Regions from separate parts of the Bacillus sp. LQ01 genome, predicted to be linked through region 3. Evidence: riboswitches for the same ligand, from Rfam matches in the RefSeq annotation. Region 3 holds a riboswitch; each other region holds the start of a gene.
What was found. A riboswitch is a leader RNA that binds a small molecule or an ion and turns the genes downstream of it on or off. The one in region 3 is predicted to bind magnesium.
Positions count from the first base shown of each region.

Region 1: linked by a shared signal. The riboswitch ahead of AC22L0_RS04355 (P-type ATPase actuator domain-containing protein) and the one ahead of mgtA (magnesium-translocating P-type ATPase) in region 3 are both predicted to bind magnesium.
Region 2: linked by a shared signal. The riboswitch ahead of mgtE (magnesium transporter) and the one ahead of mgtA (magnesium-translocating P-type ATPase) in region 3 are both predicted to bind magnesium.

Region 1 covers NZ_JBYEZL010000001.1:796,105-799,278, reverse strand. Annotated here, with positions in the region: gene AC22L0_RS04360 (5'-3' exonuclease) at 1-662, opposite strand, end outside; gene AC22L0_RS04355 (P-type ATPase actuator domain-containing protein) at 795-1,520, opposite strand; M-box (ykoK) riboswitch at 1,856-2,021, opposite strand; gene AC22L0_RS04350 (DUF350 domain-containing protein) at 2,235-2,621, opposite strand; gene AC22L0_RS04345 (glutathionylspermidine synthase family protein) at 2,614-3,174, opposite strand, start outside.
Region 2 covers NZ_JBYEZL010000001.1:1,639,105-1,642,278, reverse strand. Annotated here, with positions in the region: gene AC22L0_RS08475 (phosphodiester glycosidase family protein) at 1-51, opposite strand, end outside; gene mgtE (magnesium transporter) at 209-1,537, opposite strand; M-box (ykoK) riboswitch at 1,819-1,984, opposite strand; M-box (ykoK) riboswitch at 2,491-2,667, shown strand; gene AC22L0_RS08465 (FtsW/RodA/SpoVE family cell cycle protein) at 2,852-3,174, shown strand, end outside.
Region 3 covers NZ_JBYEZL010000002.1:687,134-690,307, forward strand. Annotated here, with positions in the region: gene mgtA (magnesium-translocating P-type ATPase) at 1-1,430, opposite strand, end outside; M-box (ykoK) riboswitch at 1,762-1,929, opposite strand; gene AC22L0_RS16020 (hypothetical protein) at 2,096-2,635, shown strand; gene AC22L0_RS16025 (DUF3932 family protein) at 2,670-2,921, opposite strand; gene rnz (ribonuclease Z) at 3,111-3,174, shown strand, end outside.

The sequences.
Region 1 (3,174 bases), on a different contig from region 3:
TCTACATTTTCTAGTACAGCGGATACTGTTCCGTGCTCTTGAATAAGCTTATACGCTGTTTTTTCACCGATACCTTTTACCCCTGGATAATTATCACTTGTATCTCCCATGAAAGCTTTTGCATGGACGATTTGCCACGGCTCTACACCTTTTTCTTCCATGATTTTCTCCGGTGTGTAATATTCGTAATTTCCAATTCCTTTACGCAGAAGCATGACTGTAACGCTCTTATCAACAAGTTGAAGTAAATCCGTATCACCTGTTAAAATATAAACTTCAGCTTCATTGCAATATTGTTTTGCAAGCGTACCGATACAATCATCGGCTTCGTAGCCTTTCATACCGATAACTGGAATGGATAATTTTGCAGTCATTTCTTGCACTAAATCAAATTGAGGAATTAATTCTTCTGGTGGCGCTGCACGATTTGCTTTATAATTCGAGAACGATTCTGTTCTAAATGTCGTACTTCCCATATCCCAGCATGTAACGATATGTGTTGGTTCGATCGCTTGCGTAGCTGTTAATAAGTGTTTCATATAACCATGAATCCCGTTCGTAGGGGTTCCATCTTGTCGTTTCATAAATTGTCCGTAGACACTTGTTGCGTAAAAAGCACGAAATAATAGTGCCATACCATCAACTAATAATACTTTTTTCATAATTCCTCTCCTATTAAAAAAATAATAACCTTACGTTATCACGTAAGGTTATATAAATAGATTACCATTCTACGTTTTTGCTCAACTTTGTCTATTATACATTGTTTTTGTATATTTAGCATCATTAACACATTAAGACGTTCTACTACAACAAGTATGCAAGATGCCTGAATACGTATTTTTTCCAGTAGAAACAACGATAGCTTTTGCATTTCCACTAACAATATGCGAACCTTTAAAACATACATTTTCAAGCTCAAGTGGATTATAATCTTTCATCCGTTTTAATGGAATAAACCGTTTACGTTCAAGGTGATAGCAGCTCTCAAACTTCTCTATATTCGCTTCGTTTCCCGTTAACACAGACTCATTCACTAATAAATCATCTGCATAAATAATACGTACATCAGCTGGCACAGCATCTCCAGCCGAAAGAAAAATCATATCTCCAGGTACAAGTTCTTGCACAGGTATCTCCATCATTTTCAGTTCACTATTTAGCCCTGTACTACTAGAACATTCTACTCTAGATACAGTAATCGTTTCACGTTGTAATTCATCACACACACGTTGTTTTGAAAAACCTGGAATCATGCCACCTAGCTTCATCATTACTTCTGCAAGAAGTGCTCTTTTTGAAGTTAGTTCATTTCGGCCATATACTTGAATACGTTTTTGTGCCTCTTTCATTGATAGTCCGTCTCTTGTTGTTTTAAAATATGCAAATACAGATTTTACATCTCTTGTTGCAATTTCAATTAATAAATCTTTATTTTTTTGGAGCATTGTTTGTTCTTTTATTGATTTTTTACTTAGTTTATATGACGTGTTACCCACAGTTTTGTTTGCATATAACATATTATCGTCTCCTCCTTTACAACATAGGAAGAAACGCTTTGTTTCTCAATTTATCCACTTTACTGTGAAAGTGTCTCGCGCTTTATAAACGCTATATTGTGATAAATATAGAGGGAGGAACAAATCGTTTCCTGCCTACATCATATATTTTTGATTTGAAGTATATGGGTAACGGAACCGAGTCAGAATTTGACATGCTCCTCACCTCCTCGTTTAATTTTATAGTTTATAATATGAAATTACTCATAGCTTGGTAACAAAAAAGACCCCTACCCTTAAGAGAGTAGCGGCCATTACATACACAAATAAACGATTTCTAATATAATTAGAAATCTACGGACCTCTCCCTCACCGAGTTTTAGCACTGTATAGCATAGGTACATTACCAGCTACGTTAAGAAAAACCTTAATTCGATCATTCCTGTTGACCCATTGGCGTCTCTCGACATTTTTGGGCAGTAGCATTTCTCTATACAGGAGCCTCACCTAACAGAGACTTATTTTCATTACATTGAAAATGTTACTCTTATTTAAAATAGATGTCAACCGTAGCCTACAATTTTTTCAAATGGTATGGCAAACTAACGTATATAAAGTGAAACTTTAATCAGTGGGGGTTTTGTTCATCCGCCACTGATTATTAGCCCTCACCAATCGGGCTGCCCGGCAAATAGCGGGATAAAATAAAAAACTTTACGTTTAAACGTAAAGTTTTTAATAAGTTATACAACCAGCGATTACAATCCCAATTGAAAGCGATAAAAACATAAGAAAAAGACCGACTGCTTGATTATCTTCTTCGAGACTTTTGTTTATATTAAAGCGTGGTGTAAGCCACTCAGCTAAATAAAAGACGATAATTTGAGCCAAAATCCCAACTGCTCCCCACGAAATCATATCAAGAAGTGAAATTGAATTAGCTGCTGTCGAATATAAAACGATAGCTAACCCAAGTAATCGCCCTCCAAGCACATAGCTTACCGCCTTATTACCTTGAGCCATTAACTTAAATTCCTTAACTTTCGTTGTCACTTCCATCAAGAACAGACCAATACATAAAAGTCCAAGTGTTACTGCTAAATATAATAAAAAATTAATCATTTTTCCCCCTCCTTTTTATACCTACCGGTAAATAGTACGATTCATTTCCTGTAATCTTTTCTCCCGCGCGAATACCGATACTACTCGCTTTTCCAGCAATTAAAAAAGAACCAAACACATAGGACAGTTTCTCCATCCCTTTTTCTGTTTCCAAGGATACGACTGGCAGTTCTGTATACTTTTGAAATATCGGCAGTGCAGTTTTATACGTTTGATGTGCATTTTGAAGCATAATATTTTCATCCTTATCGCGAATCGTAATTGTATCTCCTTCTCTACCAAATGAAGGTTTTTGAACGAAAGAACCTTTTCCTAAAAATAAATCTGGTTCTAAATATGTAGGTAACATATATTCTTTAATCCACTGTTGTTCCTCGTTTGTATAAAAGACCTCTTCTTCTGCTAACCCCCAAATAAGACACTGAATTGATTTTGGCTGAAGTAAAAATGCTGACAAAGGATTTATTATAAAAAGCTTTCCGGCTTTTACAAGTTGCAGCAGTTCCACACCTACCAAATCTCCTGTTTCAGGATCTTGATCCTCAATTAAATC
Region 2 (3,174 bases), on a different contig from region 3:
AATAGAAAATAGAAGCAAAATTCGTTTGAAGATTTTTCTTAGATGTTTCATAGTTTTATCCTCCAGCATTCATTACATTCAATAAATCCATTAAAATATTATTTATCTAAAGACAAAAGTGTTTGATTTCCTCATGCCTGAATTCCCCACTATGTTTTAGCAATTAAGGCAACATACTTATTCCGGATTTCGTTTTTTTAGTGTATATTTATAAATTTAATAACGTTTTTGCAACCATGAAGTAAATTATTAATCCTGTTCCGTCAACAAATGTTGTAATAAATGGACCTGAAACAACTGCAGGATCTAGTTTTAATTTTCTTAGAATTAAAGGTAAAACAGCTGCTACAAGAGAAGCCCAAATAACAATAAATAATAAAGTAATTGCTACAACTTGCGCAACTTCTGTTCCAACTCCTAACATATAAGCACGAATGAGCCCAGCTATCCCAAGTGCAAGTCCAAGAAGCATACCAATTGCAAATTCTTTTTTCATTACACGGAAAATGTCTTTAAATTTTAACTCTCCAATACCAATTGCACGAGTAATTGTTGCTACAACCTGTGTTCCTGTATTCCCTCCAGTACCTACTAATAATGGAACAAAGAAAGCAAGGGCAACTACAGTTTCAATTTCGTCTTCAAAATACTTTAATACTGTACCTGTATATGCCTCAGCAACAAAAAGAAGTAATAACCATGGTAGACGTTTTAGGAAAATGCTCCAAATACTAGCTTCAAAGTAAGATTGATTCAATGGTTCACTTCCGCCTAACTTTTGAATATCTTCTGTAGCTTCTGCTTCCATAACATTCATTACGTCATCAAATGTTATAATACCAATCATTTTATTATTTGCTGTTGTGACAGGTATTGCTGCTAAATTATAATTCAGTAGCTTTTTTACAACTTCTTGCTGGTCAACTTCAGCGTGTACTGAAATTACCTCTGGCATCATGATAGTAGATAATATCTCTTCATCTGCTGCTAGTAATAACTCATGTATGGAAACGATTCCCTCAAGATAACCATGACTATCAAGAACATAACTATAAGATATTGATTCTACATTTTCAGAATGTTCCCTAATGTACTTCAATGTCATTTTTACTGACCAATTTCCTCTAACTGCAACAAAATCACTTGTAACAAGACTTCCTGCCGTTTCAGGTTTGAAAGTCATTAATTTTTTTACGTTATGTTTTGTAATTTTATCTAGATACGCCATTAATTTAGCCTGTTTTTCCGGATGAACCGCTAGAAGTAAATCTACTAATTCATCAATCGGTTGTAAATTCAGTAACTTTTTAGCTTTATTTTCAGATAAGTGAATTAAGATATTATATTTTTCTTCTGCACTCATATATTGAAGAACTTTAGAGCTTTTTAATACAGGAATCATATTTAGTAATATGACTTGATCTTCAATTGAAAACTGTTTTACTTCTTGCGCAATATCATACGACGGAAGACGTAAAACTTTCTCTGCATCCAAGTTATTTTTGGTTATAAGTAATTCCTTTAATAATTTCTTCATGTTAACTCCTCCTCATATTGCTAAGGGAGACTCTAGAGTTTCATGAGTGGTTTTGTTTTATTTTATCTGTCTTAAATTTTTTATTAGAGCAATAATAGTTACATTGCAATCAATTCATTAGTTAGAATTACCTCCTTTTTGAATATAGACAAGATAAAAATAAATAACATTAAACAGAAAAACCTTTACTCAAAAAGGAGTAAAGGTTTTTTCACAATACAAATAAATGATTATTAAGACAGCTCTGCCGAAATCACAGAGGTGCCTTTCTATCAAATCGTATACCACTCCCTCGTTGAGTTTTAGCACTGTATAGCATAGGTTTTTATAACCAGCTACATTAAGAAGGGCCTTAATCCGACCGTTCCTGTTGACCCATTGGCGTCTCTCGACATTTTTGGGCAGCAGCGTTTCTCTATACAGGAGCCTCACCTAACAAAGTTTATTGAATTACTTCAAAATTTAAACCAGAATTTAATATTTGTCAACTGACTTTCAATTCCATTTATAAAAAAATCTTTTATAGAAAATGAAATTATATTTTATTATAAATTTAAAATTCCCCTTAAAAAACATAGAATTCAAATAGATTTAATTCGAAGAAACGTAATAAAACATATGAAACTTATTATTTTTAATCAAATTCCAACTTTATAACAAAAGATGAATAATTAGTCATTCTGTATATAAAAAGAACATTCACAAAAAATCTTCTTTTATGATTAAAATCTTCTTTACTGTTTATCAAATTTATATGGTTAAACTACTTAATCAAACGATACACTACAAGTCAAAAATATGTACTTATACAGAATGATTACAGACATTTTTTTATATCATTTCTCAAAGGACTATAAAGCAATAAAACAAATAAAATTAGCAATACGGTTGCTTGACAAGCAAAAAAAATATATTTATGCTTGCTACACGAAACAAACACATAAAATTTATATTGCTTAACCTGTTAGGTGAGGCTCCTATGCAAACACAGGCTATTGCCCAAAAATGTCGAAAGACGCCAATGGGTAGAACAGGAATTGTCGGATTAAGGCTCTTCTTAAGATAGCTAAGTAATGAATTTTCATTACTTTACGTTGTATAGTGCCAAAGCTCTACTAGGGGGAAAAAGCCTTATTTAGTCATGCCATTTTGAATCCCTCTAGTTACATACTAGGGGGATTTTTGCGTAAAAAACAGGGAATAAGTGATAGAATCTTTCTAAACAAAAGTCATATTTAGTAATTGACGAGAACAAGATTCTATTCATTAGCAAATGTAATATTATGTTTTGTTTTAAATCAGGAGGATATTAAAATGAAAAAAATATTAAAACTCGATTATCTATTGCTCCTTCCTCTATTCATAACATGTACTTTAGGTATTATCATGATGTATAGTGCAAGCTCCATTGTCGCTGTCCAACATTACGGTTATAACAGTAGACATTTTGTTGATTCTCAATTAACAAAGCTACTTTTAGGAACAATAGGATTAATAATTTGTGCTTTACTCCCATATGAAATATGGAAAAAACGAATAGTCTCAATCTGTATTATGGTTGGGGGGATTTTTTTATTAATTATGGTTTTATGGAAAGGAAAAGTGGTAAATAATGCTCAGTCATGGATCTTTGGAAT
Region 3 (3,174 bases):
GATAAAATTTCTTCTACGGCACCTTTACAAACCATTGTATGTTCACCTGAAATATCCTTTACGATAACTGACATACGCCGGCGGGCGAAATCGAATGGAATTTCATCTAGCTTTTGAAAAGCTGATGGATTAAATTTATTGTTTTCCTCTGTATGCTTAATAACAGCTTTATCTATTAAATTTTTCAATCCAGTTTGATAGAAACTATTTAAATAGGCAAATTGCAAGACGCGATTGCATTCATTTCCCTTGGGATCTAAGTGACGAACAAGGACCACTTTATCTTCTGTTAAAGTTCCGGTTTTATCTGTACAAAGAATGTTCATAGCACCTAAGTTTTGAATAGAATTTAGCTGTTTTACAATTACTTTTTGTTTAGACATGTTAACGGCACCTTTAGCTAAATTAGCAGTTACAATCATTGGTAACATTTCAGGTGTAAGGCCAACAGCAACGGCAATAGCGAAGAAGAAAGCTTCTTGCCAATCTCCTTTTGTGAATCCATTAATGAGAAGGACGATAGGTGCCATAATAAGCATGAATGTAATTAAGAGCCAGCTTACTTTGTTTACACCTTTATCAAAGCTTGTTTCTACACGCTTTCCAATTACCTTATTTGCTAAAGAGCCGAAATACGTATCGGTACTTGTTGAGATGACAACAGCTTTTGCGCTACCACTTACAATATTTGTTCCCATGAAACAAAGGTTTTCCATATCGAGTGGATTGTAATTTTTTTTCATGTTTTTCGGTAAGATATGCTTATTTTCTGTATGGTAGCAGTGTTCGTATTTTTCTACAGGAAGTGCTTCCCCTGTCAAAGAAGATTGATTAACAAATAAATCTTTAGCGGATACAACACGCACATCAGCTGGAACGATATCACCAGCTGAAAGGGAAATAATATCGCCAGGTACAAGTTCCTCAATTGGAATTTCTGTTGTGTAATTTCGGTTTAAATTCTTTACATTTTTTGTTTCATGTACAAATCCATTTATTCTAAATACGCTCGCAGTTGTTCGAACCATAGCTTTTAACTTATCGGCAGCTTTTTGAGAACGAAATTCTTGGGAAAACCGAATCGTTGCACTAAGTAGGACCATTACAGATACGACAATCGTTCCTTGCATATCATCTGTGAAAAAGGAGAGTGCTCCAAGAGCTAATAAAACGAAAATAAATGGATTTTTAAATGCCAATAGAAATTGAATGTACCACGGCGCCATTTTATTATGAGCTATTTCATTCGGACCATATAAAGAAAGTCTACGAGACGCTTCTTGTTTAGATAATCCATCTTGTGTTGTTTCTAAAAGTTTTAACGCAGAGCTTACATCTTGTGTTGCAACCTCCACTAATAATTCGTTATTTGTTTTCATGCTATCTTGCTCATAAGCATGCTTTGTTTCTTGTCTTTGTAAATTAAACATCGGTAGTTCCTCCTCTGTCATGAAGGAGGAAACAATCTGTTACCTAACTATTTGAAATGGTGAGGAACAGTTTCTTTCCTACCTACATGATGAAATATGAATGTAAAACGTATGGGTATCTGGGCCGAATCATCAATTGCCAACTGTTCCTCACCTCCGTACAATTTAGTAGTTTCTGAATATGCTATGTTTGTTTCATAGTAAGGTGCATATAGACGTAAAAAGACCTTTACTCAAAACGAGTAAAGGTCTGAATTCGCAGTTAAAAGAGTCCACAACAAAGACTGTTAGTAGACATAAATAAAAACAGTTTTTGTGTATGACAAAATACATGCACCTCTCCCTCGTTGAGTTTTAGCACTGTATAGCATAGGTACTGAAACCAGCTACGTTAAAAAAGGCCTTCATTCCGACCTTTCCTGTTGACCCATTGGCGTCTCTCGACATTTTTGGGCAGCAGCGTTTCTCTATACAGGAGCCTCACCTAACAGAGACCATATTCAATTACATGTTGAATGTTAGCACTGTAAAATCGTAGTGTCAATATCTTTTTTATCTGTGTTTTTAAAATATTAAACAGATTTATAATAGATATGTGGGATGAAATGCATGATATTGATTATGAATAATATGGAAAAAATATTTTTATAAAAGGGGAATTTGTAATGGGACCACAAAATTTTATTATAAATATTGAGAATCAAAAATGGTTGTTTAATGAGCATGAAGATTTATGTTCTCATGGAGAAATATATTTAAATGTGGCTGGAACGATTATTACGCAGACAGGTATGGATGAGGAATGGGGAATAAGTGAATCAGCTTTAGCTTTGTTACGAACTTTAGATAAAGAATATATTTGTGATATTGAAAATGAAGCGGGGCTTATTTTGCACGGATGTGGCACTATGCTCATGTTAGGATGCCCAATTTCAATTCATTGGACTATAAACCATATAGGTGAAAACGTGATTTTAAAGGACTTTGTCAAAGTTATTTCTACTAATCAAAAGGCTATCTACTATGAAGGACTTCATATAGAATTGAATGAAAATGAATATAGAAAACAAATTGCTTCTTTTGCACTACAAGCAAAAGAATTATTTAATAAATCAAGTGAAAAGATAATTTCAAATGAGTTTGAGCGAAGTATGTATACCGACTTTTGGACGGAATATGATCATTTGTTAAATAAGTATAAATAAAAAAGCACTGTAACCAGTGCTTTTTTATTATAGATTACGAGATTGTAGGGTTTTCAAAAATAACAATCTCTGAACTGTTTGTAGTTGAAACACGTTGGGCGTAATATGTTAAAGCTGAAGAAATATATGCTGGTAACGTATCATTTGTATGTGATGTTGTATATTCATGGATTAATTCCTTTAAAGTTGTCCATTCTAATTGTGCTGGGTGATCAGACACGAAAGAACTTACCCAGCGATCAAATGAAGATGAAAAATCAGTTTGTAAACGAAATACTTCTTTCATAATAAAACGCTCCCTTAAAATGTAGTATAATCATTTTACCATAAAACACGAACGATGGCTAAATTTTTTAAGTATAACGTTCGTGTTATATAGTTGTCTAGATGATTGGTTATGTAAATTCAATTTGCCATTTGAAATAACATTCCGTAAGATGAGAGATAGAGTATATTTAGAGCTGGAGGAAAGAAAGTGGAATTTGTATTTTTAGGAACTGGTGCAGGTGTTCCTTCAAAAGGAAGGAACGTTTCAGCAA